2 regions of the Clostridium sp. JN-1 genome follow, and region 2 is predicted to be linked to the other one. Evidence: riboswitches for the same ligand, from Rfam matches in the RefSeq annotation. Region 2 holds a riboswitch; the other holds the start of a gene.

What was found. A riboswitch is a leader RNA that binds a small molecule or an ion and turns the genes downstream of it on or off. The one in region 2 is predicted to bind cyclic di-GMP.
Positions count from the first base shown of each region.
Region 1: another riboswitch for cyclic di-GMP. It lies ahead of EBB51_RS04310 (response regulator); the one in region 2 lies ahead of EBB51_RS10375 (galactose ABC transporter substrate-binding protein).

Region 1 covers NZ_CP033465.1:867,847-883,862, forward strand. The annotation lists gene dsdA (D-serine ammonia-lyase) at 1-225, shown strand, start outside; gene EBB51_RS04295 (A/G-specific adenine glycosylase) at 236-889, shown strand; gene EBB51_RS04300 (hypothetical protein) at 907-1,158, opposite strand; gene dcm (DNA (cytosine-5-)-methyltransferase) at 1,523-2,773, shown strand; cyclic di-GMP riboswitch class II at 2,910-2,993, shown strand; gene EBB51_RS04310 (response regulator) at 3,055-3,429, shown strand; gene EBB51_RS04315 (chemotaxis protein CheC) at 3,422-4,060, shown strand; gene EBB51_RS04320 (sensor domain-containing diguanylate cyclase) at 4,053-4,997, shown strand; tRNA gene EBB51_RS04330 (tRNA-Trp) at 5,676-5,751, opposite strand; gene EBB51_RS04335 (formate--tetrahydrofolate ligase) at 6,046-7,722, shown strand; gene EBB51_RS04340 (cyclodeaminase/cyclohydrolase family protein) at 7,743-8,375, shown strand; gene EBB51_RS04345 (tetrahydrofolate dehydrogenase/cyclohydrolase catalytic domain-containing protein) at 8,414-9,268, shown strand; gene EBB51_RS04350 (NAD(P)/FAD-dependent oxidoreductase) at 9,447-10,883, shown strand; gene EBB51_RS04355 (FAD-dependent oxidoreductase) at 10,934-12,193, shown strand; gene EBB51_RS04360 (DUF1667 domain-containing protein) at 12,199-12,564, shown strand; gene EBB51_RS04365 (RusA family crossover junction endodeoxyribonuclease) at 12,619-13,248, opposite strand; gene EBB51_RS04370 (SDR family NAD(P)-dependent oxidoreductase) at 13,282-14,061, opposite strand; gene EBB51_RS04375 (class I SAM-dependent methyltransferase) at 14,225-14,854, shown strand; gene EBB51_RS04380 (metal ABC transporter substrate-binding protein) at 14,912-15,829, opposite strand; gene EBB51_RS04385 (metal ABC transporter ATP-binding protein) at 15,928-16,016, shown strand, end outside.
Region 2 covers NZ_CP033465.1:2,175,421-2,191,436, forward strand. The annotation lists gene EBB51_RS10340 (transglutaminase-like domain-containing protein) at 1-25, opposite strand, end outside; gene recX (recombination regulator RecX) at 104-970, opposite strand; gene EBB51_RS10350 (pitrilysin family protein) at 982-2,214, opposite strand; gene EBB51_RS10355 (L,D-transpeptidase family protein) at 2,373-3,071, opposite strand; gene EBB51_RS10360 (flavin reductase family protein) at 3,121-3,723, opposite strand; gene greA (transcription elongation factor GreA) at 3,935-4,402, shown strand; gene EBB51_RS10370 (TetR/AcrR family transcriptional regulator) at 4,502-5,191, opposite strand; cyclic di-GMP riboswitch class II at 5,489-5,572, shown strand; gene EBB51_RS10375 (galactose ABC transporter substrate-binding protein) at 5,643-6,653, shown strand; gene EBB51_RS10380 (methyl-accepting chemotaxis protein) at 6,674-8,377, shown strand; gene EBB51_RS10385 (DUF1858 domain-containing protein) at 8,578-8,775, opposite strand; gene EBB51_RS10390 (NADH peroxidase) at 9,010-9,555, opposite strand; gene EBB51_RS10395 (amino acid permease) at 9,758-11,083, opposite strand; gene EBB51_RS10400 (DUF2334 domain-containing protein) at 11,502-12,857, opposite strand; gene EBB51_RS10405 (Fur family transcriptional regulator) at 13,676-14,101, shown strand; gene EBB51_RS10410 (ABC transporter substrate-binding protein) at 14,166-15,389, opposite strand; gene EBB51_RS10415 (VCBS repeat-containing protein) at 15,511-16,016, shown strand, end outside.

The sequences.
Region 1 (16,016 bases), 1.3 Mb from region 2:
GCGGATTCAGAAAATATCTATCTAGAACCTTCTGCATTAGCTGGAGTACCTGGTCCTACTCAATTATTTAAAACTGATTCAGGTCAAAAATATATTGAAAATAACAACTTAAAAGACAAGATGAAAAATGCTTCTCACATTGCTTGGGCTACTGGCGGAAGTATGGTTCCAAAGGAAGTTATGGATGCTTACTATAAAAAAGGTTGTGAATTAAGAACAAATTGAGGAAGAAAGAATGCTTAATATTATATCAGATGAGGAAGTAGTTATGTTCCAGTGTTTTTTACTTGATTGGTATGATAAAAATAAAAGAGAGTTTCCATGGAGATATACATTTGATCCATATAAAGTTTTGATATCTGAGACACTGCTGCAGCAGACTAACGTTGAAAAAGTTATACAGCCTTATTTGAAAATAACTAATAAATATAAAAATATAAATGAATTAGCGTGTGCAGATACTGAATTTTTAAGGGATGTATTTAAAGATATAGGATTATTTTATAGAGCAGATAGATTAAAAGAAGAAGCTGTAGAAATAATGCAATCTTTCAAAGGAGTAATACCTAATACATGGGAAGATCTTATGAAAATAAAAGGTATAGGAAATTATATCTGCAGTGCAGTACTGTGTTTTGGATATAATAAGCCGTATGCTGTTTTAGATACTAATGTAATAAGGATATTTGAGAGAATTTTTGATATTAGTTCGGAGAAAAAAAGACATAGAGATGATATGAAACTTTGGAAATTTGCTCAAATGCTTATTCCTGAGGATAGGTATGTAGATTATAATTATGCTGTTTTGGATTTTGGCGCATGTGTATGTACAATGTATAATCCAAAATGCAGTGGATGTATATTTAAGTTTATGTGCTGCAGTGTTTAAAACTGCAGCGCATTATTTTACAGAAGTTTAAATATATCATTTATATCATGCATATCACCAGTTTGTATATAATAATTTTCAGCATCCATTTTTGTATATCTACCCAAAATTGCATTTTTAGGAATGGTAAATTCATTTTGTATTGCATTAACTAATTCTTCATGAGTTATATATCCTGGAATATCGTAAGACCATTTAAAGCTTGTGATTAATTTTTCCAAATTGCATCTATCAATACTGCTGCTATATAGAAGTTTATGATTCCTCATTAGAGATTCACCATCCTGTATTTTGATGAAATCTTCATTATAAGCTTTAATTCTTACCAAAACTCATATTGTAAGCAAAATCAAAAGCCGTCTTTACTGAGGTGTTTTTAAAGCATCCTATTGTGTTGAAATTTTTAGTATTAGTGAAGCTGTAATGATTGTTTTCACAACTCATCAAATGTAATGCACACATAAATATACATCTCCTTTAAATAATGTGTATATGTGTTTGACATTTATCTAGTAAATTCCTGCCATTGTAATGAATTTTTATATATAAGTAAAAAAGCAGTACCACCTGCCCTTTTTATTTTTATATGATATAATTAATTTTTAGTATATTGTGGAGGAGAGAAACTTAAAGATGAGAAAAGAATACTTAGTAGGAAGTTTGTTCGCAGGAGTTGGGGGTATTTGTTTAGGCATTAAAAGTGCACACTTTAAAGACTCTGGATATAAACTTGCATGGGCAAATGAAATAGATGAGTATGCAGCAGAAACATACAGAACTAATTTTGATCATGGATTAATAGTTGGAGATATAGAAAAGATTATAGATCCTAGTATTCTTGATAAAGAAAAAGAGAGCTGTGAAAAACTCATGAAAGAAGCCGTAGACAGTGACAAAAGATTTGAATATGAAAAGTTGATAAAAGAATGTGAAACTGCAAAGCCTTTATATGAGGAGAAGAAAAAGCAGATATTAAGTCATAGAATAGATATCTTAAACGGCGGTTTTCCATGTCAGGCTTTTAGTATAGCGGGAGAAAGAAAAGGCTTTGAAGACCACAGGGGAAACTTATTTTGGAGTATAGTTAATTTAGTAAATATGCTTGAACCTATACATGGAAAACCAAGAATTTTATTTTTAGAAAATGTAAGAAATTTGATGTCTCATGACGGCGGAAGGACGTATAGTGTTATAAAAGGAGAGCTCGAAAAAGCAGGATACATAATTAAAGAAAAAGTTTTAAATACGATGGATTTTTCAGATTTGCCTCAAACTAGAGAAAGAATTTATATAATAGGATTTTTAAATAAAGAAGATGCAGATAGATTTACTATGTTTGATAATATAGATAAGTATATGGTAAATAAGTCGCCTGAGGATAGAATACAGAATATAAAAAATGTTATAGATTACGATTTAAATAAAGAAAATGCTGAAAAATATTACTATACAAAAGAAAAATATCCTAAATATTTTTTAACTGAGGAAGAATACTTAAAGATACCTCAAGAAAAGAGAAAAGGGGTTAGAATTAATTTAGATGAGCAAATTAAGGATAAGTATAAATTCTATCAAGTTAGAAGAGGAATGTATGTTAGAGAAAACAAAAGCGGAGTATGTCCAACACTTACTGCTAATATGGGTACAGGAGGACATAATGTACCTCTTATAAAAGTAGATGATGGAATAAGAAAATTGACACCGGCTGAAACTTTTAAACTTCAAGGTTTTCCTGTTGGTAATGGGTATACTTTGCCGGATAGATTTAATAATAGAGCTTATCCAGACAGCAAACTTTATAAACAGGCAGGAAATGCAGTTTCTGTTCCAATCATAAAGCTTATAGCTAAAGAAATATTAAAAGTACTTGATGAAAATAAGTAATACTGGAAAAGTATAAATAATCTGTGTAAACTCTAAACAGTGTAAATGCAAGTAATTTTTTTACAGGCTAAATCTCTGGGGCCTATTAGTGTTATTTGACTTCACATATATTTGGTAGTAAAATGAAAATAATTTAATAATAGTTGGAAGCAATGAAAAATTTCTGCTATTTGGGCACTTGGAAATTTTAAAGCTAGTAGTGCACCCGGCCAACAATTAATAATGTCTATTAATTGTTGGTTTTATTTATTTTAAGGTTACTGGGAGGAATAAAAGTTATTATGTTAAAGATTTTAATTGTTGATGATTCTAACTTTTCTCAAAAGATAATATCTAATTTATTAAAAGGTTTTTTAGATAATGCTGAGTTCTTTTTTGCAAGTGATGGAAGAGAAGGTTTTAGAAAATACAAAGAAATTAAACCGAAGTATGTATTTGTAGATTTGTTGATGCCAAATATAAATGGTAAAGAATTGATAAAATTAATAAAAGAATATGATGCTAGTTGTAAAATAATTGTTATTTCCGCAGATGTACAAAAAAGTGTAAGAGAAGATATGGAATCATATAACATAATGTACTTTATAAATAAACCGTTTAATCAGGAAAAAGCAAAGTTTATATGCGATAAAATAAGGAATGATAAAAATGAATAGTGATGCTTTAGTATATGATATATTGAAAGAATTATTTAATATAAGTGTTGGCAAGGCTGCAAGTATTCTTTCGGAAATAACAAATAAAAAGATTTTGTTAGATGTTCCTAATGTAGAAATATTAAATTTTCAAGATGAAAAATTTAAAGTAAATGGATATCTACCTGATAAAATAGATGGAACACTAATGGTATCTTCTATTTCTTTTGAAAAAAAGTTAGAAGGAAAAGCAAATCTAATCTTTCCTGCTAAAAAAATGAGAACTTTTATAAATCTTTGTTTAAATGAGAAACAAGAAAATAGTGAATATTATGATATGAATTTTACAGATATTGATTTTGATACTATTAAAGAAATAGGAAATATAATTTTAAACTGTATTTTAGGGGAGGTTGGAAATTACTTAAATATTAACTTAACCTATACTTTACCAGAAGTAAAAGTATTTAATGCAATAGATTTTAGCAAAGATATTGAAAATGAAAGTTATATGTATACTTTGATTTTATACATAACTTTTCTCATAGATGATGTGGAAATAGAGGGCGCTGTAATAATTGATTTAACATTAAAATCCTTAAATGAATTGATGAAAAAAATTGATAAAGTAAGGGATGAACTTTATGAATAGAATTTTATTTGATGCTCTAGATAATGTTAATGAAGGAGTAGTAATTTTAAATGAGCAATTTAAAATTTTATTTTGGAACAGTTATATGAAACATATAACTGGAATTGGAACAAAGTATATCATAGGTAAAAGTATTTATGAAGCGTTACCAAATTTTAACAAAAATTATTTTAATGAATCTATAAAATCTTTAATGAATAATGAATATAAACTGTTTTTTTCAGCAACTATGCATAAGGATCTAGTTAATGATAATGGGAAATTTAATTTAAAGATAAGTAAGTTGGAAGAGGATAAGTGTAAATTTTTATTTTTGGAATTTATTAGTGTTACCAATGAATTTGAGAGAGTTAATCAATTAAAATTATATATCAACAAATTATCTCTTTTAAATAAAGAACTAAAGGATAAAGAAAAAATTATTAAGAATTTGGCTTATTATGATAAACTAACAGGGTTAGGAAATAGAGTGCTATTTTATGAAGTTGCAGACAAAATACTTGATAATTGCTGTAGAAATAACCACATGTTAGGGTTAATGTTCATAGATATAGATAATTTTAAAAGTATTAATGATACCTATGGACATACGGTTGGCGACAGCGTCCTCGCCGAAGTGGCAGATATATTGAAAAAAGCTACGAGAAAAAATGATGTAATTGCTAGATTTGGTGGAGATGAATTTTTAGTATTGCTGCCAGATATAAAAAACTTTAATAATTATAAAATCATACATTCTAGGATTATAAATACTAAAAAGAGGATTATAAATTTAGGCGGCAATAAAATAAATGTATCTCTTAGCACAGGAGTTAGTTTTTATCCTCAGGATGGCAAAAGTATAGATGAGCTTATAATAAAGGCTGATGAGGCAATGTATATTGCAAAAAATGTAGATGGAAATGATAATTGTTTTTGCAGTAAATATATTGGGTAAGACTGTATTTAATTTAAAAGTCATAGAGTATAATTTTAGTAGGCAAAGATAGCAGTAATTACTGCTTAAATAATAAAGGGGCTGCCGCGTTAGTATATTTTTTTATGCTAATGAGACAGCCCCTCAAAATAGCACTAAACTGTTATAAGTTAATACTATCTTATATACTAATTTATATTTTGTTTTTAAGTTTCAACTACTTTAATATACAGTTATTAACTCCAACATTCGCTGATTTTCTGTCAACAACTCCTTGAACTGTTACAGTATCACCTTTTTTCGAGTTCGCTATTTTATCAATTCCTGACTTTTCCTTAAAAAAACATTGAACATTTGTTAATGCAAGCTCTTCTCCTGATGAAAGGACAATATAGGTTTGTCCAGCAACAACGCCAATATCTTTTATTGTTCCACTTGTTAAAACTGTTTTACCCTTATAAGTCTTATCTGCATTTACTTCATTATCTTTATAAGCTTTAGCTAAATCAACAGCTTAAATAAATAATTAAGAAAACGAGAAGTGTTATTACCTTTAGATATTAAAATATTAATTTGTATAATTTAGATTAACTTCTGTATTTATTGGTCTTTTTAATCTAAACTTGAAACACTCTAAGTCACTGATACTAAAAAGAAAAAAGCAGTCTAACCACTGATTAGACTACTTTCATTTCTATTTGGCAGGGGTACAGTGACTCGAACACTGAACCAACGGTTTTGGAGACCGCTACTCTACCAATTGAGCTATACCCCTATATTATTATCAGCTAAATCAACATTAGTAAATTTACAATGCCGATTGCCGACATGAATTATTATAGGACAGAAGGCTTCATCTGTCAAGCTTTTTAAAAAAGTTATTTTATGAAAAATGCCAGAAAACATCAATTTACACAAACTTAAATAAAAACTATAAAGTAATTATCTAAAAGTGGTATAATAGTTGTTGAAATTATACACCTAATTAAGAAAAATCTCACTATTGTAAAAAGCTTATAAAAAAGTAATATTGATCAATTTAAAATAATTATATTTGGAGGTGCTAAAAATGGATTTTAAATCAGATATAGAAATAGCACAGGAGTGTAAAATGAGACCCATTAAAGAAATTGCAAGTAAACTTGGAATTCCTGAGGATGATATTGAACTTTACGGAAATTATAAGGCTAAAATTGATTATAATCTTTTAAAAAGAACTCAAGGCAAAGATGGTAAAATAATTTTATGTACAGCAATTAATCCAACTCCAGCAGGTGAAGGAAAGACTACCACTTCTATAGGTGTAGCAGATGCATTATCAGAGCTTGGAAAATCTGTTGTAGTTGCACTAAGGGAACCATCCATGGGACCTGTTTTTGGAATTAAAGGCGGCGCTGCAGGCGGCGGATATTCTCAAGTTGTTCCAATGGAAGATATAAATCTTCATTTTACTGGTGACATACATGCAATAGGTGCTGCAAATAATTTACTTGCCGCAATGATAGATAATCACATTTACCAAGGAAATAAATTAAATATAGATCCAAGAAGAATAACTTGGAGAAGATGCGTTGATATGAATGATAGGCAGCTTAGATTTATAACTGATGGACTTGGCGGAAAAGCAAATGGTATGCCAAGAGAAGACGGCTTTGATATAACAGTTGCATCTGAAATAATGGCTATATTCTGTCTAGCATCAGATATAAGCGATTTAAAGCAGAGAATTGCAAAAATAGTTATAGGATATACTAGAGATGGCAAACCTGTAACCGCACATGATTTAAAAGCAGAAGGTGCAATGGCTGCTATTTTAAAGGATGCATTAAAACCAAATTTAGTTCAAACTTTAGAGGGAACTCCAGCATTTGTTCACGGCGGACCATTTGCCAATATAGCTCATGGATGTAATTCACTTATAGCAACTAGAATGGCAAGACATTTTGGTGATTATGTAGTTACTGAGGCAGGTTTTGGTGCTGACCTTGGAGCAGAAAAATTTTTAGATATAAAATGCAGAATGTCAAACCTTAAACCAGATGCAGTAATTATAGTTGCAACAGTTAGAGCTCTTAAGTACAATGGAGGAGTTGTAAAGCAGGAATTAAACAAGGAAGATCTTGAAGCTTTAGAAAGAGGACTTCCAAATTTATTAAAGCATGTTGAAAATATAACTAAAGTATTTAAACTTCCAGCGGTAGTTGCAATAAATAAATTTCCAACTGATACTGATAGAGAAATTGAATTAGTTGAAAGAAGATGCAAAGAGTTAGGAGTTAATGTAAAAATATCAAATGTATGGGCAGAAGGTGGAAAAGGCGGAATAGAAATTGCAAAAGAAGTTCTAAGACTTATAGATGAAGGAGAAAATAATTTTGAATATGCTTATGATGAAAAACTTCCAATAAGAGAGAAGATAAGGACTATAGCTCAAAAAATTTATGGTGCCGATGATGTAACATTTACAACTAAGGCAAGTAAAGAAATAGATGAACTTGAGAAATTAGGATTCGGTGAAACACCAGTATGCATAGCAAAAACTCAGTATTCATTAACTGATGATAAGAACAAACTTGGAAGACCAGCGGGATTCAATATAACCGTAAACCAAGTTACTGTTTCAGCAGGAGCAGGTTTTGTAGTTGCAATAACTGGTTCTATAATGAAAATGCCGGGATTGTCAAAGACTCCATCTGCTGAAAAAATAGATGTTGATGAAAATGGTGTAATAAGCGGATTGTTTTAGTGTTACAGGGAGGTACTATTATGAAGTTGGCAGATAATACATGCAGTGAATTTGTTCATAAGCTGTCGTCAAAGTTACCAACTCCGGGCGGTGGTGGAGCTGCAGCATTAGTTGGTTCCATTGGAACAGCTCTTGCAAGTATGGCAGCAAATTTAACGGCTAACAATAAGAAATTTAGTGAATATGAAAAAGATATCAAATACATAGCTGAGAGTGCACAGAAAATACAAGATGAACTGCTGAGTTTGATTGATGAAGATGCAGAGCATTTTTTGCCGTTTATAAAAGCATTTGATATGCCTAAAGAAACTGAAGAAGAAAAAAAGTCAAGGCAGGAAGTTATACAAAAATGCTTAAAAGATGCATGTGTAACGCCTATTAAAATAATAAAAAAGTGCTGTGAAGCTCTTGAAATTCATGAATATATGGTGAATCACTGTTCAAAGATGGTTGCAAGTGATATAGGAGTTGGTGTACAGAGCCTTAGGTCAGCAATACTAAGTGGAGAATTGAATGTAATTATAAATATAAATTCAATTAAAGATGATGAGTACGTTAGTAAAGTGAAAAAAGAAGTCGGCTCACTTGTTAAAAGTGGTACGGAAAAAGCCGATATGATTTATAAAAAGGTACTTAATACCATCTCTAAATAACTCATTTTATCAAATTTTTAATGTGAAGGAGAATTGAAATGGGCCGGATAATCAAAGGTAAACCAGCTGCAGATGCCATAAGCAAAGAGCTAATCGAGGAAGTAATTGATTTGAAGTCAAAAGGAATTGCTCCAAAACTTTCAGTTGTGAGGGTTGGAGAAAATGAAAGTGATTTAGCTTACGAAAGAGGAGCCTCAAAGAGGTGCTCTAAAATAGGAATTCAAATGGAAGTTAAAGAACTTCCGGAAGATATAGATGAAGAGCATTTTACAGCAGAAATCAAAAAATTAAATAATGATAAAACAGTAAATGGTATATTGATATTTAGACCGCTTCCAAAGCAATTAAAGGAAGACTCGGTAAAGTACATAATTGCACCTAATAAAGATGTAGATTGTTTTAGTCCTATAAATGTATCAAAATTAATGGAAAATGATAAAACTGGTTTTGTTCCATGTACACCATCAGCAGTTATAGAAATATTAAAGCACTATAATGTTGAGATAAAAGGAAAAAATGCTGTAGTCATAGGGAGGTCAATGGTAGTTGGTAAACCTGTATCCATGCTCCTGTTAAATGAAAATGCAACAGTTACAATTTGTCATTCAAAAACTCGAGATATACATTTAATAGCTTCAAAAGCAGATATACTTGTAGTTGGAGTTGGAAAAGCAAAAATGGTAGATGAAAGGTATATTAAAGAAGGTGCAATTGTAATAGATGTTGGTATAAATGTTGATAAAGATGGAAAACTATGTGGGGATGTAGATACTGATAGATGTGTCAATAAATCTTCGATGATAACTCCAGTTCCTGCAGGAGTAGGTTCTGTTACAACATCTATTCTTGCTAAACATGTTGTAAAAGCATGTAAATTGCAAAATGATTTATAATAAACAACTATTTTTGCATATCTTTTTAAGTTTATGTATTGAACATTTAGTTTTAATGTGATATACTTTAAGTAATTTAATAAAATGATTTTAAGGCGGAGTTTAAGAGAGCCAATATTAAGGTATAGTATACCTTAATATTAGTTCTCTTTTTTATTTGTCTTGAGGAGGTATTTAAATGTTTGATATAACAATTATAGGAACTGGTGTAGTAGGCTCTGCAATAGCAAGAGAATTGTCAAGATATAAATTAAAGATATGTGTTTTAGAAAAAGAATCAGATACAGCAAGTGGTACAACTAAAGCTAATAGTGCTATAGTTCATGCTGGATTTGATGCTGAACCTGGAACTTTAAAAGGCAAATTAAATGCAAAAGGAAATGCTATGTTTGATGAACTTTCAAAAGAATTAGATTTTCCTTTCAAGAGAATAGGATCATTGGTATTGTGTTTTGATGAAAAGGATTTAGATGGACTCTATAAGTTGAAGAAACAAGGAGAGGAAAACGGTGTACCAGGTCTTGAAATATTAGACGGTGACAAGGTAAAAAACATGGAACCAAATATTTCTGAAAATGCTGCTGCTGCATTATATGCACCAACTGGTGGAATAGTTTGTCCTTATGAGATGACAATTGCTTTAGCAGAAAATGCTTATACTAATGGTGCTGAATTTAAATTTGATACCAAAGTTGAATCAATAGATAAAAAAGATGGAAAATATGTAATAAATACTAATAAGGGAAGTATAGAAACTAAATTAGTTATAAATGCTGCTGGAATTTATGCAGATGAAATAAATAATATGGTTAGTAAAAATAAGTTAAAAATAATACCAAGAAAAGGTGAATACTGTCTGTTTGATAAGGCTGTTGGAAATACTGTTTCAAAGACTATATTCCAACTTCCAACTAAAATGGGAAAGGGTGTTTTGATTACACCAACAGTTGACGGAAATCTCCTAGTTGGACCTAATGCAGTTGATATAGATGATAAAGAAGATTTAGATACAACAAGTGAAGGCATAAACGATATACTTGAAAAGGCTTCACTAAGTGTAAAATCCATACCTGTAAGACAAGTTATAACTTCATTTTCAGGTTTAAGAGCTCATTCAACAGCTGGAGATTTTATAATAGGAGAAGCTGAAGACGCAGAAAACTTTATAAATACAGCAGGAATTGAATCGCCTGGATTATCAAGTGCACCTGCAATAGCAAAAATGGTTGAGGGTATGGTTGTAAAAAAATTAAGCCCTGAAAAGAATGATAAGTTTAATCCTATAAGAAAAGGAATACCAAAGTTTAGAGAAATGAGCAATGAAGAGAGAAAGAAGCTTATAGCACAGGATCATAGATATGGTAAAATAGTATGCAGATGTGAAACTGTCACAGAAGGAGAAATTGTAAATGCAATACAAAGACCATTAGGTGCTAAAAATTTAGATGGTATAAAGAGAAGAACTAGAGCTGGAATGGGCAGATGTCAGTGTGGTTTTTGTTCAACAAGATTAGTTGATATTTTAGCGAGAGAGCTTAAAGTTGATCCAAAAAGTATAACTAAATATGGTAAAGGTTCAAATATATTAATAGGCAAAAATAAAGAAACTATTTAGGTATATGTTTATTGGACTATGAAAAACCAATTTGATATGGAGGGTTAAAAATGCAAGCATATGATATAGTAGTAATAGGTGGAGGTCCTGCTGGACTTGCAGCAGCAATCTCGGCTAAAGAAGAAGGCATAGATAATATTTTAATATTGGAAAGAGAAGATCAACTAGGTGGAATTTTAAATCAGTGTATTCACAATGGATTTGGACTTCATACTTTTAAAGAAGAATTGACTGGTCCTGAATATGCTCAAAGATTTATAGATAAAACTCTTGCTTTAAAGATACCATATAAATTAAATACAATGGTTCTTGATATAAATGAAAAAAAAGAAATAACAGCTGTCAATGAAGAAGATGGAATTATAGAAATAAAGGCAAAATCAATAATATTAGCGATGGGATGTAGAGAAAGACCTAGAGGAGCTATAAATATACCTGGAAGCAGATGTGCTGGTATATATACTGCTGGAACAGCTCAAAAGTTTGTAAATGTTGAAGGGTACATGCCGGGCAAGGAAGTAGTAATACTTGGATCTGGTGATATAGGACTTATAATGGCAAGAAGGATGACTTTAGAAGGTGCTAAAGTTAAGGCAGTAGTTGAACTTATGCCGTACTCAAGTGGACTTAAGAGAAATATAGTACAGTGTCTTGATGATTTTGGAATTCCGCTTAAATTAAGTCACACTATCACAAATATAAATGGAAAAGGCAGAGTTGAAGGTGTAACTATTGCAAAGGTCGGCGAAGATAGAAAACCTATAAAGGGAACAGAAGAATATATTAAATGTGATACAATACTTCTTTCAGTAGGTCTTTTACCTGAAAATGAACTTTCAAGAAAGGCAAATGTAAAGCTGTCCAATGTAACTAGCGGACCTGAGGTAGATGAAAGTTTGGAAACTAACATTGAAGGTGTATTTGCATGTGGAAATGTTCTTCACGTACATGACCTTGTTGATAATGTTACACTTGAAAGTTATAATGCTGGAAAAAATGCAGCTAAATATGTAAGTGGCAAAAGATTTAATGGTGAAAAAATAGAAGTTATAGCTGCAGGTGGTGTAAGATATACTGTTCCTAAGTTTATAAATCCAGAAAATGTAGAAAAAGTTTTGGATGTTAGATTTAGAGTTGGAAATGTTTATAAGGACAGCTTTATAAGTGTGTATTTCGACGATAAGAGAGAAATGCATATAAAGAAGAGAATTCTTGCTCCAGGTGAGATGGAAACTGTTAAACTTACAAAAGCAATTTTTGATAAGTACAGTAATTGCAAAAAAATAACCATTAAAGTTGAAGGGGAGTAATTTTTATGGATATAAGAGAATTAGTATGCATAGGTTGTCCTATGGGATGCCAACTTCAAGTTAAATTAAATGGAAAAGAAGCTGTAGAAGTTACAGGAAATACTTGCAAAAGAGGAGAAGTATACGGTAAAAAAGAATGTGTAAATCCAACAAGAATAGTTACTTCTTCTGTATGTGTAAAAGATGGTAAAATAGATGTTGTACCAGTAAAAACTGAAAGTGATATTCCTAAGGAAAAGATATTTAACTGTGTAAAGGCATTAAAAAATCTAGTTGTAGAAGCACCAGTAAAAATAGGAGATGTAGTAGTAGAAAATATACTTGGCACAGGAGTTAATGTTATAGCTACTAAAAATATTGAAGCAAAATAATTTAAATATTGAAAAAGGGATGTCCAAAGTTTTGTATTTGGACATCCCTTTGTATTAAAATAAATTTTTAAAGCACGTTTTACATATAATAAGAGAACCTTTATTTGCAGTGATTATATCACGGCTTTTTATTATTTTTCCGCACATACTGCAGTAAGTTTCACCATCTTTTAATTTGGATTTAGGTTCAATTTTACGAGCACCCTGCAAATGTTTTTTATTTGGCGGTGGAGAATAGTTTATAGGATCACTTTTGCATTCTTTTTGATTTATTTTATAATTTATTGAATAATTGCTTTCACAAAATAATTCCAATTCAAAACGCGGATTTTCCCTGTCATAAAATTCTTCAATCATTAATTTCCGTATTTGAGCATCATTTATTATTAAGCCGCTTTTTTCTATACCATCAAATATACTCTTTGTTATGTTAGTTGTATCTGGATGTCTTTTTTTACTTTTATAATACACTTTGAGTACAGCAATTAAGGATTCTGTTAATGTCAGCCCTGGATTTTGAGACCTTGCCTCATATGCTATTTCTTCTTCATATATTGCATATCTATCATGATATTTTCCAGAATTGTATGGAAGAATAGCTCTACCTTTTGCATTTGAAAGCTTAAAATTTGATTTAGTTATTGGAGAACCTTGTACGATTACTTTTGCATAATTTTGTTCCATATACAGCTGCTCCTTTTATAAAATTTAAATTACCTACTTATTAGAATACTTTTTTACCCACACTTTAAACTTCAATTTGTTTATTAAGTCGTAAATTCCATATATAAAAGGAAAAACACGATTTACTGTATAATAGCTAAGCGGATAAAGCATAAATGGATACACAGAATGAAAATTGAACTTTATGCCCATAAGTATACATAGAGCAACCCATTTAGGCGGCTGTATAGGCCACGGAATTGGTGCTTTCTTTCCAGCATTTTTAAAGAAATTAGATGATGTTGAAACTGGATATACAAGTGTTAGTTTTCCCATATCATTTTTCTCAAAACGGTAAGTATGTGCAAAATGGTCTATTGCAGCTTTTGTAGAACAGTATAGTGCATAACCTGGAAGTGGTACATGGCTTACTGCAGAGCAAGTTATTACAACTGTATAACGTCTTCCTCTATTTAGTTCTTTCATTTTTTCAAGTGAATATATTGGTGAAATTACATTTGTTTTAAATATTTTTTCAGCATGATCCCAATCTGCATCGTTTAATTCCTCACAATACGCAAAACCTGCATTTGCAATAAATAAATCAATTTTACCAAAGGTTTTTAATGCAAAGTTAAATAATTCATCTACATTTTCTTTTTTAGATACATCACATTTATAAGGTTTAACTTTATCATCTATTAAAGGTATATTTTCAATATTACGTGCGACTGCAATTATTTCCGTATCATACTTTGATAGAAGTTTTAAAAGTTCGCGCCCTATACCTGAAGAAGCTCCTGTTATAATTATTTTTTTACCACTTAAATCCATACTTTCACCTCCTGTATATACTTATTTTAAACTATAATTTATTACATATTCTAATTATAACATTCATCAAGTTGATTTGAAGATAATATAATTTTATAATGAAGTGTGTAATAATATAAATGTTAATAGTTTATCTAATATTTAAAGTATGGGAGGCATATAAATGAGCGAAATTGCAAGAAGATTAAATCAATGTAAAAAACCTGAAGGTGATTTAGGAAAAGTTGTTGTAGATGATATGAATGAAAGTCACTATGAATTGACAGGATGGGGACTTAATAAGGTGAAAATTGATACAGATAGTGTTATTTTAGATATAGGATGCGGTGGTGGAAAAACCATAAATAGGCTTGCATCTATAGCTAAAAGCGGCAAAATTTTTGGAATAGATTACTCTGTAGATTGTGTAAAGTGGTCAAAACAGTACAATAGGGATTTAATTGATAAAGAACAAGTCAACATTATAAATGCAAGTGTGGAAAAGTTACCATTTGAGGATAGTAAATTTGATATTGTAACAGCAGTTGAAACAATTTATTTTTGGCCTAATCTTGTTAAAAACTTAAAGGAAATTAAAAGGGTTTTAAAAGATAAAGGTAAATTAGTTATAATCAATGAAATATATAAGGATCAAAATTTTGAAGAGAGAAATAATAATTATGTAAAAAATTGTAACATGAAAATATATACTCCTAATGAACTTAAAAAATTATTGGAGATGGCTGGCTATCAAGATATACAGATGGAATTAAAAGAAGAAAAAAATTGGGTATGCTATATAGCTCAAAAGTAATATAATTGATTTACAATATTATTAGTAAAGTTGCTGACAAACTTATTTTGTCAGCAATCATTTTAAGCTGTTATAGATTGATTCTAAATTTGAGTCCATAGATTCAATGTAATTTTTATTATCCTCCCTATTTTCTATTGTATATATTTTTTTTACACTGGCATTAACTTCTTTTGCAAGTGTTTCAGATACTTTAGGACTTGTCATGTCTTCCATGAATATAGTTTTAATATTATTTTTTTTACAGTAGTCAGTAAGTTCTTTTAATTGCTTTGTACTTGGTTCACCAGTTGCAAAAACATCTTCTATGCTTTTTTGATTCAATCCAAAGTCTCTGCAAAGATATGCAAATGCTGCATGACCTGTAACAAAGTCTTTATTTGAAACTGATTTAAACTTTTCACTGTATTTACTATACAGTAAGTCAAGCTCTTTTGAAAATTCATTGAAGTTTTTTTCATAATAATTCTTGTTTGATGGATCAGCTTTAATAAGTGCATCTTTTATATTGGAGGATTCAATTTTAGCACCTTTTAAACTAAGCCATAAATGTGGATCATATTGACCGTGTTCCTGCATTTCACTGCGATTATAATTTTTAATAGGATTTGATCCTTTAGAAGCATCAACTACAATTAAATTTTTATTGTCTATTGCTTTTAAAGTCCTATCTGTCCAGTTTTCCATTCCAAGTCCATTATATATGAACACTTTTGTATCACTTATATTTTCCATATCTTTTGCCTTTGGTTCAAAATCATGGGGTTCAGTTCCATCAGGGACTAATGTTGTTATATCAACTTTATCTTTTCCAATTGCATAAGCAAATTCACGCACAGCATTAAATGTAACTACAACTCTTATTTTTGAACCAGAATTTTTAACATTATCTTGAGGTTTATTGCTATTACTGCATCCAGCTGACGAAATTATCAAAAGTGCAGTTATAAATACAGTAAGTATTTTCTTTGACATTATACCACTCCTAGAAATTAGTGTTGCAAATCATTTGCATTTATATATATAATATATTTATGAAAAAAATTTGTCAATGAGATGATTGGAGGACAGATATGCTGAAAATTAGCAACTTGTATTTCTCATATAACAAGCATGCACCTTATATATTAAACAATATTAATTTAACTATAAATAATGGCGA
Region 2 (16,016 bases):
TAATTGTTATTGGATTAGCTTTTATATTATTTATAATAATAATCACCTTCTTAACTTATTCTAAAATAAGTCTATTATGCTATTTCTAGAAGCCATTTATCATTTAAACAGTATCTCCCTTTAAATTTATAATTGATTTTAAAACAGTTCTTATATTTTCATAAGAATACCCTTTTCTAAGCAAATAATTACATAACTTTCTATATATCTTTATACTGTCACTTTCAGATTTCGATATTATATTATATCGCCTTTCTGCTGCTATTCTCAATGTATTGAGGTCACTATTTAAATCTTGTTCTTTTTTTGATTTGGTATTGTGTTCACATTCATCCTTATCAATTACATCATTTAATACATCTTTAATTATATTTACATTGTATCCCCTAGAAATTAGATAGTTACCTAATTTCTTATATATTTTTTTATAGTTTACTCCCGTCTTTTTTACAACATCATATTTTTTTCTTGCAAGTTTAAGTGCATACTTTTTTTCAGTTAGCGCATCTATTTTTTCAAGCTCACTTTCTATACTAAGCTTATCTATTCCTTTTTTTATAAGTGCACATCTTATCTTATTCTTTCCCTGTGACTTTATCTTTTCATCTATATAGGTTCTAATAAATTTTTCATCATCCAAAAATTTATACTTTTTCAAGAAATCAACTACTCTATCTATTGTATGATTCCCATATTCCTTTCGGACTAATTTATCAACAACCTGTTTTTCTGTCTTATATGACCTTTCTATGATTTTAAGCGCCAAACTTTTACACTTTATATAATTGTCTTGATCGACTATCTCTTTTATATTCTCTAATTCTAGATTTTTACCTTTTACAATATTATACATATAAATCAATTCAGTACTGCATGCAAAAGCAAACTCTTGGTTTATATATACATTTACCCTCTTGCCATTGTTTTTTTGAATTTCAATCTTAGTAACAACTTTTTTTTCATTACTCAAAATAAATCACCTTATTTCTGGCTTTTAACTATATGTATAGTTGGATTATTAAAAACAAGCCTTGCTGTATTATATATATCCTCTTTTTTTATATACTTCAATTTTTCTATATCATTTATAAATTCAAATATATCTTCATGATTTATAATTTGGCGAAGGACATAGCCCCCTATATCAATAGAATCTTCCAGCGTAAATGCTATAGCAGTTTTTAAAACTTTTTTCATATGCTGTATAGTATCATTGTTAAAAGATATTTTTTCATTTTTGATTTCATCAATGCAATTATCTATCGTTTTTAATGCTTCTTCAATATTTTCATCCGCTACAGCAGTATAAATATACAATACTTTTATATACTTTTGTAAAGTCAAATCTGTATAAATGTCATACGCTAATCCCTTTTCTTCTCTAAGTTTTCTAAATAATATGGAATTAGCACTTTCACCAAATTTATAATTTAATACTTTAAGTACAAGTTCTTGATCTTTAGTTATATTATAAAATGTGAATGCATAAACTATAGTACTCTGTTCTATATTTTCTCTATATGAAACCTTTTTTACTGGGATATTATCTTCTATAATAATTTCATTTTTCTTAAACTCTTTAAACTTCCACCCTTTAAAATATTTTAAAACCAATTTCAAAACTTTATCATGATCAAATGGGGAAACTATAGATATATAACAATTATTAGGAACATAGTATTTATTATAAAATTCTAATATATCTTGTCTTTTAAAGCTTAGTACTGTTTCTTCATCACCTATAGTATCATGTTTCAGCGGACTCTTATCAAAAGCAAATTCGTTTACTTTTTTAAAGCTGTAATCTTCTATATCATCTTTACTTGATCTAATTTCAGCTAGTATAACTTCCCTCTCTTTTTCCAATTCTTTTTCAGGAAATACAGAATTAATGAACATGTCAGATAAAATTTCCAGCGAATGCTCGAGTTCATCATCTAAAGCTGCAATACTATATACTGTATTTGTACTATCTGTATATGCATCATATTCCCCACCTATACTTTCTAAATAAGTATTTATTTGCTCGTTATTTCTACTACTTGTCCCTTTAAAAAGCATATGTTCTATAAAATGTGATATACCTTTCTCCTGTCTATTTTCATATATTGACCCTATTTTTATGCCGCAATTGACACAAGCAATCTTTGTATCCTTTTTTACAGTTGCAACTTTTATACCATTTTCCAAAGTTTTTTCTTGAACATCAAACATACAATTATCTTCCTTTTTTATAATATAAATTGAGTCCATCTATTAAGTTCATTTATATATATTATCATAATAATTGAATTATATACAATGAATAAACATAAAAAATAGCATATGTAAAATCATCAATATTTAGAAAAAGCCTGTTTAAAATTCAGGCTTTAATCTACTAAATGTATGCCAAGTTTTGAATAAAATGAATTGCCTATAGTATCAGTAACTTGAAGACCATTCTTCTTTTGGAATTCATGAACCACTGATTTAAAATAATCACCATATATACCATCAGGGTTGGATTTATAATATCCTTTTTCTCTCAGCACCAGTTGAAGTTGATATACATCCGATCCTCTCATTCCCGGACGAAGTACCCTCAAATACTCGCCAAACCTCCCATAATTTCCTCCTGATATTACTACAGTTGTACCAACTGGAATATAACTGTATAATTCTTTTACTTCGTTATTTTTCATCCTTATACATCCATGTGAAGAATTCCAGCCTATTGAATTTGGAGCTAACGTACCATGTATGCCGTACTTTCCCCATGGAACATTAAGTCCCATCCAGCGTCCTCCAAATCCACTGCCCCAAGTATCCTTGCCTATTATTTTCCACGTTCCAATTGGAGATGGAGTAGTTGATTTTCCAGATGCTACTTTATAAGTTTTAAATAATTTACCTTCTTTAAATACGCTTAAAGAATTAGTAGTAGTATCAACTATAATTATGTAATTTGTTTTTGATTTACCTTGATTACAAACATCTCTATAAGCGGTAATTTTATATCTATTACCCAATAATAATACTTCAACTATTATTATTGAAAATAGAAGAATTATTACTTTTTTTAAATGCACCTTTAACACCTCCTATCTCATTTTATGAAATAGAAGAATAATAAAGAATTTATTTTTTAACTTTTCTACTGCTTTTATGTCTAACCCTTTTCTTTTGAACTGAATATCCAAATTTACCTAATGGCTTTTCGGATAAATCGAAATATTCACCATGAGAATAACATATCGGTTTGGATTTTTCAAAATGAATTTTACCATTTTGGTCAATTAAACTTTCCTCTACATTTACTGCTAAAATTTCCGCTAAAAATAAATCATGAGTTCCAAGTGGAATTATATTTTTAACCTTACATTCTATGCTTACAGGACATTGTTCTATACAAGGTGTTTTTATCTTTGTGCTTTCTTCCAAAGTTAAATTACACTCTTTAATTTTATCTATATTCCTTCCAGATTTGACACCGCAAAAATCTACAATCTTTGTCATATTTTTAGACGGCAAATTTACAACAAACTCGCCGGACTCTTTTATATACTTATATGAAAGTCTCTCAGGTCTTATAGCTGCCGTTATCATAGGTGGGTGAGTGCATGCAGTGCCAATCCACCCAACTGTAAATACGTTTAAGTTATTATTTTTATCTATACTTGTTATAAGCACGGCTGGAACTGGATTTAACATGGTACTTCCCTTAAAGTGTACTTTTGTCATATTTTATTTCATTCCTCTCTAGTTTATTGTAAGGATGCAAAATATATCATCCATAATCTATGTTACTTTAAATTCTTGTATTATTATATGCGTAATATTATAATAATAAGGTAATATTATTTAATTTTAAAGTCAATTATATGCTTAATTTTTAACTTAATTAATTATATAATTTTCTTTAGTTAATAAATTTAAAATAGTGGGTGATTTTATGCATAACTTAAAGTTAACAGAATCAGGCAAAAAAAAATTAGAGGACGAATTAGAATACTTAAAAACTGTAAAAAGAGTAGAAATTAAAGCTGCTTTAAAATCTGCACGTGCACAAGGTGATTTAAGTGAAAACGCGGACTATAGTGCAGCAAAAGACGATCAGTCTATGACTGAAACTAGAATACTAGAATTAGAACAGCAGTTAAAAACAGCTGTAATTATTGATGATACAAGTGAAGCTGACGTGTTTGGTATAAATAAAACAGCACTTGTAAAGTTTTACGATGTTGGCGACGAAGAAGAAGTTACTCTTGTGAGTTCAGTAGAAGCAGATGCTAAAAATATGAAAATCAGCATTGACTCTCCTTTAGGAAAGACACTTTACAAATTAAGAGTAGGTGAAAAGTCAACTGTATCATCACCAGATGGTAATTATAAGGTTGAAGTCTTAAAATTGTTAAGCTAATCTAAAATTACTTTTAAACAGGATACATGTACCAGCAGTTGGATGTCATAAAGCAGCAATTGCTGATTTCCCTGTTAATACTAAAACTTATCTTAATATTTAATCACTGCTCTCTTTTTTATCTTTATAAATTATACCATTTAAAAATAAATCAACAATTTCTCCTGCGTCTTTACTTTGATCATCGTTTGCAAAATATTGAGGTGAAAATTTGCTGAGCACAACATAGCCTAGTAACAAACTCACTATGGTTCTCGTAACAACTTTAGGATCTTTGTTTCTAAAAACGTTATCAGCTATATTTTTCTCTACGAACTCATTTAAAAAAGCTGCAACATTAGGTATTATATAATTCTGCATTTCTTTTAAAAGCTCTTCATGATAAATGGATTCAACAAATACAGTTTTTATTAACTGTAAATTTTCATCTATAAGTTCTAACCTATCTTGTATCATATCCTTTAAAACTTCCCCTACAGATTTTTGTTTTTCTTGTTCAATTATTTCTTCAATAGGATCTGATATTAATGGTCTAAGAAAGTTTATAATTAAAGGAATTAAAAGACTTATGAGTAAATCCTTTTTACTTTTATAATATCTAAAAATGGTTCCTTCAGCAACTCCAGCTTCTTTAGCTATTTCGCTTGTCCTACTTCCTTCAAAGCCTTTTTTTGAAAAAACTTTTACTGAAGCCTCCAATATATCCCACTGTCGTTTTGTCATTTCTTCAGGCATAGAATCTTTAAATTTAAACAAATTTTCTATAACATCTTTATAATTGTTGTCCATTTTATCGTGCTATCCCCTTTTATTTTGATATTGTAATCATGAGTGACTGCTCACTAATATAAATTATATTATAGTATTAGAATAGTAATGTCAATTATGTGCTAAATATAACTGCAATTTTTTGAGAGGACAAAGGACATAGGACAATGAAGGTTGATTTTTCGCAGCACAGCCATAGGCCATCAAGCTAAGTAATATAATTACAGAGATTTAGATGCTAAATCTCTGTTTTTGACTTTATTTTGTTGATTATTTGTAATTTTAGCAGTAAAATTACAAATAGATGTTGTTATATTCATAAAAATTGGAAACGATGAAAAATTCTCCATAATTGGGCACCTGGAGAATTTAGAGTTAGTGGTGCAACCTGCCAATAATTGATTAGAAATAATCGATTATTGGCAGATTGTTTATATAAAAGAATTTATATGTTTCTAAGGAGGTTTTAATCGTGAATGGATACGAAAAGTTAATTGCTGTCATTATTTTATTAATTACTATTTTAGGGACAGGCTGTTCAGATTCTTCATCTTTAAATGAAAATGAACCTACAATTGGCTTTGCTGCCTATGAGTTTAATAACACATGGATAACTGAACTTAAAAATGAAGTGTATAAGGTATCTAAAGGAAAGGCTCGAGTTGATATTTGGAATGGAGATAATTCTCAAACAACTGAAAATGACAAGATAAATCTTTTTATAAGTAGAAAAGTTAAGGCACTTGTTGTAAATCCAGTAGATGTTAATGCTGCAGGACAGATTATTGAAAAGTCTAAAAAAGCAAATATACCTATAGTATTTGTAAATCGCGAACCTAAAAAAGAAGATATTGAAAAATGGAATAAGATTTACTATGTAGGTGCTAAAGCAGAGCAATCCGGAACAATACAGGGTCAAATGCTTGCAAATTATTTTAAAGATCATCCTACTCAAGATGGCACTATTAGATATATTATGCTAAAAGGGGAAACGGGAAATCAAGATACTGAAGAGAGAACGAAATATTCTATAAAAGCTCTTGAAGATTCAGGCTTTAAGGTGCAAAAGGTGGCAGAAGACACTGCTATGTGGGATCGTACAAAGGCCCAGGAAAAAATGACCTCGTTTATTTCGTCATACGGCCAAAATTTTGATTGTGTAATAGCAAACAATGATGACATGGCCCTTGGGGCTGTTGATGCCCTAAAAGCAGCTGGATATTTTAATGGAGGAAAATATGTACCTGTAGCAGGTGTAGATGCTACGGCACCGGCAGTTAAAGCTGTTGAAGATGGTACCCTTCTCGGAACTGTTTTAAACGATGCTGCAAAACAGGGTGATGCTGTTTTTGATTTATCATATGTACTTTCTAATGGGGAAACTCCCGATGAAAGTAATTTTAAGTATAAGATTACAGATGGAAAATACGTATGGATTAATTACAAAATGATTACAAAAGGAAATGTTCAAGATGCAAAATAAAATTAATGGGGGATAGTATTGTGATAAAGGATGTAAAAGTTAAAACTAAAATTTTTGTAGGATTTAGTATTATTCTGATAATGATGTTTTTAGCTACAATCGGTGCTTTTTATAATTTTAACCGTATTGAAAAATCTACAGACAGGGTTTCAAAAGATATTATTCCAATAGGTAACATTATGTCTCAAATTAGCAGTGAACTTGTAAGTGAAGAATCAGGAGTTAGGGGGTATATTGCCAGCGATGGAGATGATAGATTTTTGGAGTCCTATAATTTAAGTGAAAAAAATATTCAAAAGGATATAGAAAGTATAAAAAATTATTATCATGTAGATGATAATTTAGCCATTACTATAAAAAATGAAGTTATACCAAATGTTGAAGTAATAGATAATTATTTTAAAGATCAAATAGACTTAGTTAAATCGGGAAAAGTTCAAATAGCAAGAGATAGGCTGCAAGATGGGAAAGTATATATGGATGATTATAAATATGTGTATATTAAACTTAGTAATATGATAAATGAAATTACAAGTAACGCATGGGCACAGACTAGAAATGCGGGCTCTAGTGCAAGATGGATTATGGGTATTATATTTTTAATAAGTATTGCAGCCGGTATTTTTGCAGCAATGAAAATTTCTAATAAAATTGTATTAAGACTTGATAAGTGTGTAGATTCCCTTGGACAGATAGCTGGTGGAAATCTGGTAGTTGAACCTATAAAAATAGAAGAAAAGGACGAAATAGGAGAACTGGCTGCTTCAATTAATATAATGGCACAAAATTTAAAAAATATTGTAAGACTGGTTCTAAATGTTTCTAATGATGTAACTGCATCTTCAGAAGAACTTTATAATAACGCCCATCAATTAAACGAGACTGTAGGACATGTGAAGGATGCTATTAACAAGGTGGCTAAAGGAGCTGAAAATCAATCTAAATCTTCAGGAGAAGTATCTGCAGTAGTTGAGCAAATTTCGGCAAGTTCTCAGGAAGTAGCAGCTAATTCTCAGGAAGTAGCAAATGCTGCAAATAATGCATCTTCTGCAGCTAAAAATGGCAGTGATGTTATATTACAGGCTGTTAGCCAGATGGAATCCATTAAAAATTCAACGGAAATAGTAAAAGATTCAGTGGAAAAACTTAATCGCGATTCTGCGGCTATTGGAGAAGTTGTAAATGCTATTTCAGACATTGCGGATCAAACCAATTTATTGGCTTTAAATGCATCTATCGAGGCTGCACGTGCTGGAGAGCAGGGAAAAGGATTTTCAGTTGTAGCAAAAGAAGTACGTGAACTTGCAGAAGAATCGAGTAAATCTGCAGATAAAATTGCAAAACTTATTCAACAAGTTAAAGAAAATATTCGAGGGGCTGCCACTTCCATGAAAAGCAGTATGGATAATGTAAATACTGGTACGAAAATAGTAAATAATGCGGGGAATTCATTTAATGAAATATTGAAGCTTGTAAATGACGTTTCTTTGCAAATCCAAATTATTTCAGAAACGCTGCATCAGCTTGCAGAAGGCAGTGAACAAATTGTTTTAAATGTAGTGACAATTGATAACATATCGAAAGATACTGCTTCCCAAAGCCAAACAGTATCTGGAGAAACTGAAGAACTATATGCTTCTACGGAAGAAATAACTTCTTCTAGTCAGAATCTAGCCAATTTATCAGGACAGCTTAAAGAAGCTGTGAATAAATTTAAAATTTAATGCAATAACAGAAGCTTAAAAATTGCATTATTAGCTTGATGGCTATGGCAGCGCAGCGCAGAAAAATCCTCCTTCATTGTCCTATGTCCCCTGTCCTCTGTCCTCTGACTTTGTCCTATGTTCTCTAAAAATACTTCGCATTTTTTTATAATATGTAAGTAAAAAGGCTATAGGAAACTGTGTCCCTATAGCCTATATTTTTATGCCTCTACGGAATTTAAAGCTTTTAATAAGTTTTCAATATTTATGCCGTGAACTTGTGCTGCTTCTTCTAATGTCTCAGCTTGAGCTGAAGGACAGCCAACACATCCCATTCCAAATACCATTAAAGTTTGTGCATTTTGAGGATCCATTCTAACGACTTCACCAATTGTCATATCTTTATTTATCTTTTCCATGTTAATACCTCTTTTCTCCTTTTATTTATAGTATGTAATCATACTATAAATTATATTATCTCATATTTTGTTTTTTTACAAATCAAAATGCAATATTTTTTGCTTAAACTTAATGTAACATTCGATGTAACTATTACATGCAGACTATATAGTAAAAATAAACAAATTAAAAATGGCAGCTGCTGCAAACTTCATTTTACAACAGCTCCCTATTTTAATTTTGTAAAAACATTTTTATTTAAAGTATCTGTTTAATAAACCTCTAAATGCTGATCCATGTCTTGCTTCATCTTTGCACATTTCATGAACTGTATCGTGTATTGCATCATAATTCAACTTTTTAGCCAATGCTGCCAAATCCTTTTTACCCTGGCAAGCACCGCGTTCTGCTTCAACTCTTACTTCCAAATTTTTCTTTGTATCAGGAACTACAACTTCTCCTAACATTTCTGCAAATTTAGATGCATGCTCTGCTTCTTCAAAAGCTATTCTCTTATATGCTTCTGCTACTTCTGGATATCCTTCTCTATCTGCTTGACGGCTCATAGCAAGGTACATTCCAACTTCTGAACATTCTCCTGTAAAGTTAGCTCTTAAGCCTTCTACAACTTCTTTATCTACTCCTTTAGCTGTACCTACCTTGTGTTCATCTGCCCAAGCCATTTCACCTTCAACTTTTTCTACAAACTTATCTTTTTTAGCTCCACACTGCGGGCATTTTTCTGGTGCCTCTTCTCCTTCATAAACATATCCACATACTGAACAAACAAATTTTTTCATTTTCATATTCCTCCTAATTAAATTTATAATTTTAAAATATTATTTTTTATCTGATATTTTCTATTAATTAATAACTGTTATTTACTATGTTTTTAGTTTACTATTATTATTTATATTTGTCAACACATATTTCATAAATTTTATAAAAAAAAAATTGTTTTAAAGATTAATAATCCTTAAAACAATTTTTAAAGCAATAGTATTAGTCAGTATCCGTAAATTTATTTTTTCTTATAAAATAAATAGGTAATCCTATAAGTGTAAGTCCAAGGCCTAAGCCTGCATTTAAAGGTTGAGTAAATAATGTATTAAATACTATATAAAATCCTCCTAATATAGCTATAATAGGCACTACCGGGTAAAGCGGCACTTTATATGGTCTATAAAGGTCCGGCTGTTTCTTTCTTAAAACTATTACAGCTACAAATGTCATTGTATAGAATATCCATATTACAAATATCAAAAGATCTGTAAGTTGATCAAACTTTCCTGAAAATATAAATATTATTGATATGATTGTTATTAATATACCGCTATTTACTGGTACTTTTGAGTTTGGTGTTAGTTTTGATAACCATGAGCTTCCAGGTAACTTGTTTTCAAGTGCCATTGCATAAGGTATCCTCATTCCTGTAAGTGTATATCCATTTATTGTACCAAAAACAGATATTAATATACCTATAGTTATAATCTTGGCACCAGCTGGTCCAAAGAGTATCTTGGCAACATCAGCTGCAGGAGTTGAAGTTGCTGCAAGTGCAGATGCTGGCAGTACAAATAAATATGCGACATTTATTATTACATAAACAGCCATAACCAATGACAATCCACCTATGATTGCCCTTGGTAAATCCTTACCAGGATTTTTCATTTCACCTGCTATGGCACCAACATTTATCCATCCATCATAAGCAAACATTGTTGCTACAATTGCTGAACCCAAGCTAGTTGTTATTGGATGGTTAACTGCTGTAATTGGTAGAAGTCTAACCGTACCTCCACCATCGTGCATAAGTCCTACTACTATAATAGCAAATAGTGGAATTAACTTACAAACTGTGGATATAGTTTGTATTGCTCCCCCTGTCTTAGATCCAAGCAAATTCATAATAAATAAAAATACAGTAACTATAATTGCAATTGGGATTATCATTGAATCACCCATAGATAATAATGAAACTGCTTGTGTAGCAAGTATAATTGCCAGTGCTGCTATATTTGCAGGAACATATACAACTGTCTGTGCCCATCCTAGGAGGTATCCCCAAATATCACCATATGTTTCTTTTAGATAGACTACCATACCGCCAGTTTTAGGTATTGCTGCTGAAATTTCAGCTGCAGTTAGTCCGCCTGCTATGGATATTATTCCACCTAATATCCATGCAATCATACCTAATCCTGGAGCACCTGTTGCGGTAAATACAGCTTTAGGCTTAAAGAACACACCAGAGCCTATAACTATGCCTATAACGATTGCAAGAGCGGGTATAAGTCCAATTTCTTTTTTCAACTCATTGTCTTTCATTCCATAAAACACCTCCATCATATTAAAATAAAATATAAATTCATTTGTAAAAATATTATCATTATTTGTCGTTTAAATCAAGCAAAATCGACTATAAAACTGTATTTATATACACATTTTTAATTTATCATATAAATTAAAAACTTAATTAAATTTTCCCATTAAATTTATGAATTTAGTATTATATTTTTAAATATTTATATAATAACATACATATATATTGATTTAAATTGCAATAATGTAATATGCACAAATGGATAATTTATTGCATAAGTATAATATGCATGCATAATTATTAGTCATTTTATCTTGCTTCACCTGCATTTCTCCTTTTTTAGTTTATTTTATAAAAAAAGCCTATAAATTTAAAAATCTTTTTCACAATTCATAAGCTTTTACATCATATTTAATTTAATGGCTATTTTATATCATATATTTTATAAAACTTATAGCCTTTTTTATAAATTTCATCAATAACACTATGCAATACAGAGTGTTCTGAGTAATTATAATCTATATATCCATTACTATCTTTTTTTAAAGTGATATCTTCAAATTCTATATATGGATGATAAAAAAAACTTGCAATATTTTTATCATTTAAATTTCTTATTTTATTTATCATATTATTACAATCTTTTTTACCATCTACATAGTTGAGAGGAGTTGGAATGTATAAAACATTTCTACCGTTATTATTGATTCTAACTACATATTTATATTCTGTTACTCCACCGTCCCTTGAATAAGGTTCATATATATAATCAAAATTCTTTTCTATTACATCCATCTGGCGCGGCAGTATTGCATAATGCGGCACTTCAAAGAAACTACATTTTATATTTAAGTCATTGAATACTTTAACAGCATCATTAACCCTTTCTTGAGCATATGTACTATCCTTAGGTATACTATCCCTGCTGCCCATTGAAAATTCTATTCCATCAACACTCTCTGCATTACCATATTGATGCGTATACCCATGTGCACCTATTATTCCACCTCTAGATATGAAATAATCTAATGTATATACAAAATCGGCATTATAGATACTATTCTTTTTTGAAACATCATTATCAATACCGCGGCTTGGATTAACATACCTTGGAACCCAGGCAGCATGAAAAGGTACATTTTTTTCATATAAATAATCTGATATTATTCTAAGCTTTTGAAGGGCTTCTGGTGAAGAATAAATCCCTCCTGCAGTAATATCCTCCAATCTTAAAAATGACATTTTATCACTTTGAATATTTTTTTCAGTATGTAAAACTTCCTTATTGTTATACAAAGACAATGTCATTTGAGGAATATCCCAAAATACTTTCAAGTCAAAAATTCTTGAAAAATCAAATAAATTCATGTATGCAATATTATCTTTTATAATTATATTTTTATTTAGCTTTATGCTTTCACCATCATTTAAAAATGTGTTTTTATTTAAATCGATTTGACCACTGCATTTAAAATTTTTTAAATATATTTTATTATTATCAATTGAACATTTACCATTAGTTTTTTGCATAACTTCGTTTAATGGTATATAGTATCTATTTTTTTCAACATATACAGGTAACTTTAAACTCAAGTCCTTATTTTCAAACCTTATTTTAATATTAGCTTTTTCCATATTAAGTCCTGAAAAATCTGAAAAATCATCAATTCGTACACTATTTTTACTATATGCTGCCTTTTTATGAAATGCAAAAAAGATAACACTTAAAGTTAATATAACTGCAAATAAACTTAAAATAATGTTTTTACTTTTCTTCATCGTATCTCCTCTTAACAAATATTCAATATTAAAATTCATTTATATTATTTACTGTAAAAAATAAATTATAAATAAAGGAGATACCCAAAAATAATTTTTTAAAATTATTTTGTGAGGATATCTCCTTTATTCAGAGAAACGAACGAATGTAAATTTACTTGTTAATTATTTAACATTACATATAATTCTATCATAATTTCAATAAAAATCAATCCCAAAACATAAAAAAAAACAGAGGACAGAGGACAATTGACAGAGAAGGTTGATTTTTTGCTAACGCAAAAAAATCTTTAAATTTATATAAGTTAGCAGTGTTTCCATGGCAAACGCATCTTCATATTGTAGGTTCTTAAATATAAAGGTATGTTTTCAATTGGAATTTGTTATTTATGTAAGAACTAACAGGTAAAAAGTAAGAGTTTATGAAAAAATTCAGCAAGGTCGAATTTTCACCACAACTATTACTTCTTATTTTTTACCTCTTACTTTTTCACCCTTACTTCTTAACTCAACGATAAATCTTGCTTTATATGCTAGATTATACTGATTAAGCCATAAAAATAAAAGGGCTGCGCCCTAAAATCTTATATGCGTTTGCCCTAGCAATGTTTCGCTTCAGTGAAACGAGCTATCAAAAATCCTCCTTCACTGTCCTCTGTCCTATGTCCTCTGTCCTCTGTTTTTATTTTAAAAATATCCCGGAGTGTAATTTAAGTCGCAAACTAAGAACTCAATAATGATTATCTATATGAAATACCTTTTGACAAATAATCATTTTTATTATATTCTATATTTAATTAAGATTAAGGGTGGTGTCTATGAATAATTTAGCTACTATTTTTAGGGAAAAAAAGTTAAAGCTTACTCCTCAACGTATTGCAGTATATAAATATTTAATGTCAACTAAAGAACATCCATCTGCTGAAACAATTTACAAAGCTCTTCAAAAAGACTACCCTACAATGAGTCTTGCAACAGTTTATAAAGCATTAAAGACATTATCTGAAGTTGGATTAATACAGGAAATTAACGTAGGTGAAGGCAATTTTAGATATGATGCAAATGTAATACCTCATCCACATATACACTGTATAAAGTGCTGCAAAGTCGATGATATAGATGGAATTTACTTTTCTGACTTAAATGATAAAGTAAAAGACTTTACTGACTATAACGTTATTGGAAACCAAGTTTACTTTTATGGTATTTGTAAGTCTTGCCAGGACAAACTTAAAAAAGATTAATTTAAACTTAAGAGGCCGTTTTTACATTTAAAGACAGCCTCTTTATACATATTAAAATATCATTTTATTGTTTATATGCATCTTTTATTATATAATCCCATAAGTCTGCCGAAGTTTTTCCGCTCAGCATCTGCTCCAATTGACTTGATATGCTGTTCTTTAGTTTTTCAGGAACATTATATATATATAACACATTGTTTTCAGTACTTTCCGATAACTGATTTATTATACTCTTATTTATATTATCTTTAAATACTTTATCAGCTTTCTTATTACCAGTTATATATCCCTTACTTGCAAGTGTTTTAGATAGTTCGTCACTTGAAGCAAATTTCATAAATTTAGCTGCTTCTTCATTGTTTTTAGTATTTATTGACATACACAATATTGAATTACAAATAACAGGGACATTTACTTTTGATGAAGAGTCATTTACATACTCTACCATTGAAATATTTTTATTATTTATAAGATTCTTAATATAATATGAAGAAGTTATTATAACTGGAATATCTCCATTATTAAATTTTTTAATACTATTTTCATTTCCAATTTCAAAAGTATTTTTATTTATAACTCCTTCCTTTATTAAATCTTGAATACTGCTAAAAGCAGACTTCATTTCAGTTAAATTTTTATATGATTCCATATTATCGTAACTATTCTCCAGCTTCCTCATGCTAATATTATTATTTACTATTATGGACAAGGCTGTACTGTTTATATCCATATCTTCACCTAAAACCACCGGGACTCTTATAGATGCTTGATTTAACTTTTTTAAAACTTCCTTCATATCATTTATATTGCTAGGTGGTTTCAAATTAAGGCTGCTGAAACTACTTTTATTGTATAATATTTCTATAGTATAAGGCATTATTGGAACACCATAGTACTTATCTTTAAACCTTCCATATGCATTGACAGCAGTATAATACTTATCATTTATTTTATTTTCACTATAAAAACTTCCCATATCGCTTAATAATCCCTTTTGAATTATTTTAATCATGTCATTTCTAGAAACACATACTAAATCAATATCTGAAGACTTACTTATTTGATCTTCTATCTTATCTCCTATAACATTGCTTGCTAAAATTTTAACCTTAGGATTCTTCTTCTTGTATTCATCTATTATAAACTTCAACGTATTTTGAGATGCTTTATCTTTTGTGTCAATATATAGACTAAATTGCTGTTCATCTTTAGAAGCTTTTGATTTACTGCATCCACCAGCGCTAACTAGAAATATTATACATAAAAAAAATGCTAACAACTTTTTCATGTAATTCAAGTATTCTTCCTCCTTTACAACCTTTTTAAGTTAAACAGTCATCTTTAAATTTAGTTTTTACATATTAATTAAATATATAATACGTTCATATAATTAAGTGGAGGTGGAATATATGAAACTTAGGGTATTATTTCTAAAGAAAAAACATATTTACATTTTATTATTAATATTGGTTTTTCTTATATTAACATTAATGCTATTTATAAAAAAGCAGCCTGCTCAAACTTTTAGCAGTATGCCGCAAACCGAGACAATAAAATCTGACTTTGATGGTGATGGAAACAAAAAAGATACTTTGTATCTAAAAAAAATGGACAGCAAGTATTGTTTGCAAATAAAAACTGAAAACAAACTATATGATATTGCTCCTAGCAGCTCTTGTAAAACTATATCTGATGTTTGCAATTACTGGCCTGTACACATAACTCTTATGGATGTATCAAGGGATAAGATTTCCGAAATATTTGTTCAAGGCTGCATAAAAGATAAACCTATTGAATATGTATTTTCATGGAACACCAATAAATTTGAGAACATTTTTTCAAATTCAAATAACATATTGGGATTTATTGACTGTAAAAACAATAAAACTCCTAAGGTAATATCCGGCAAGTTTGT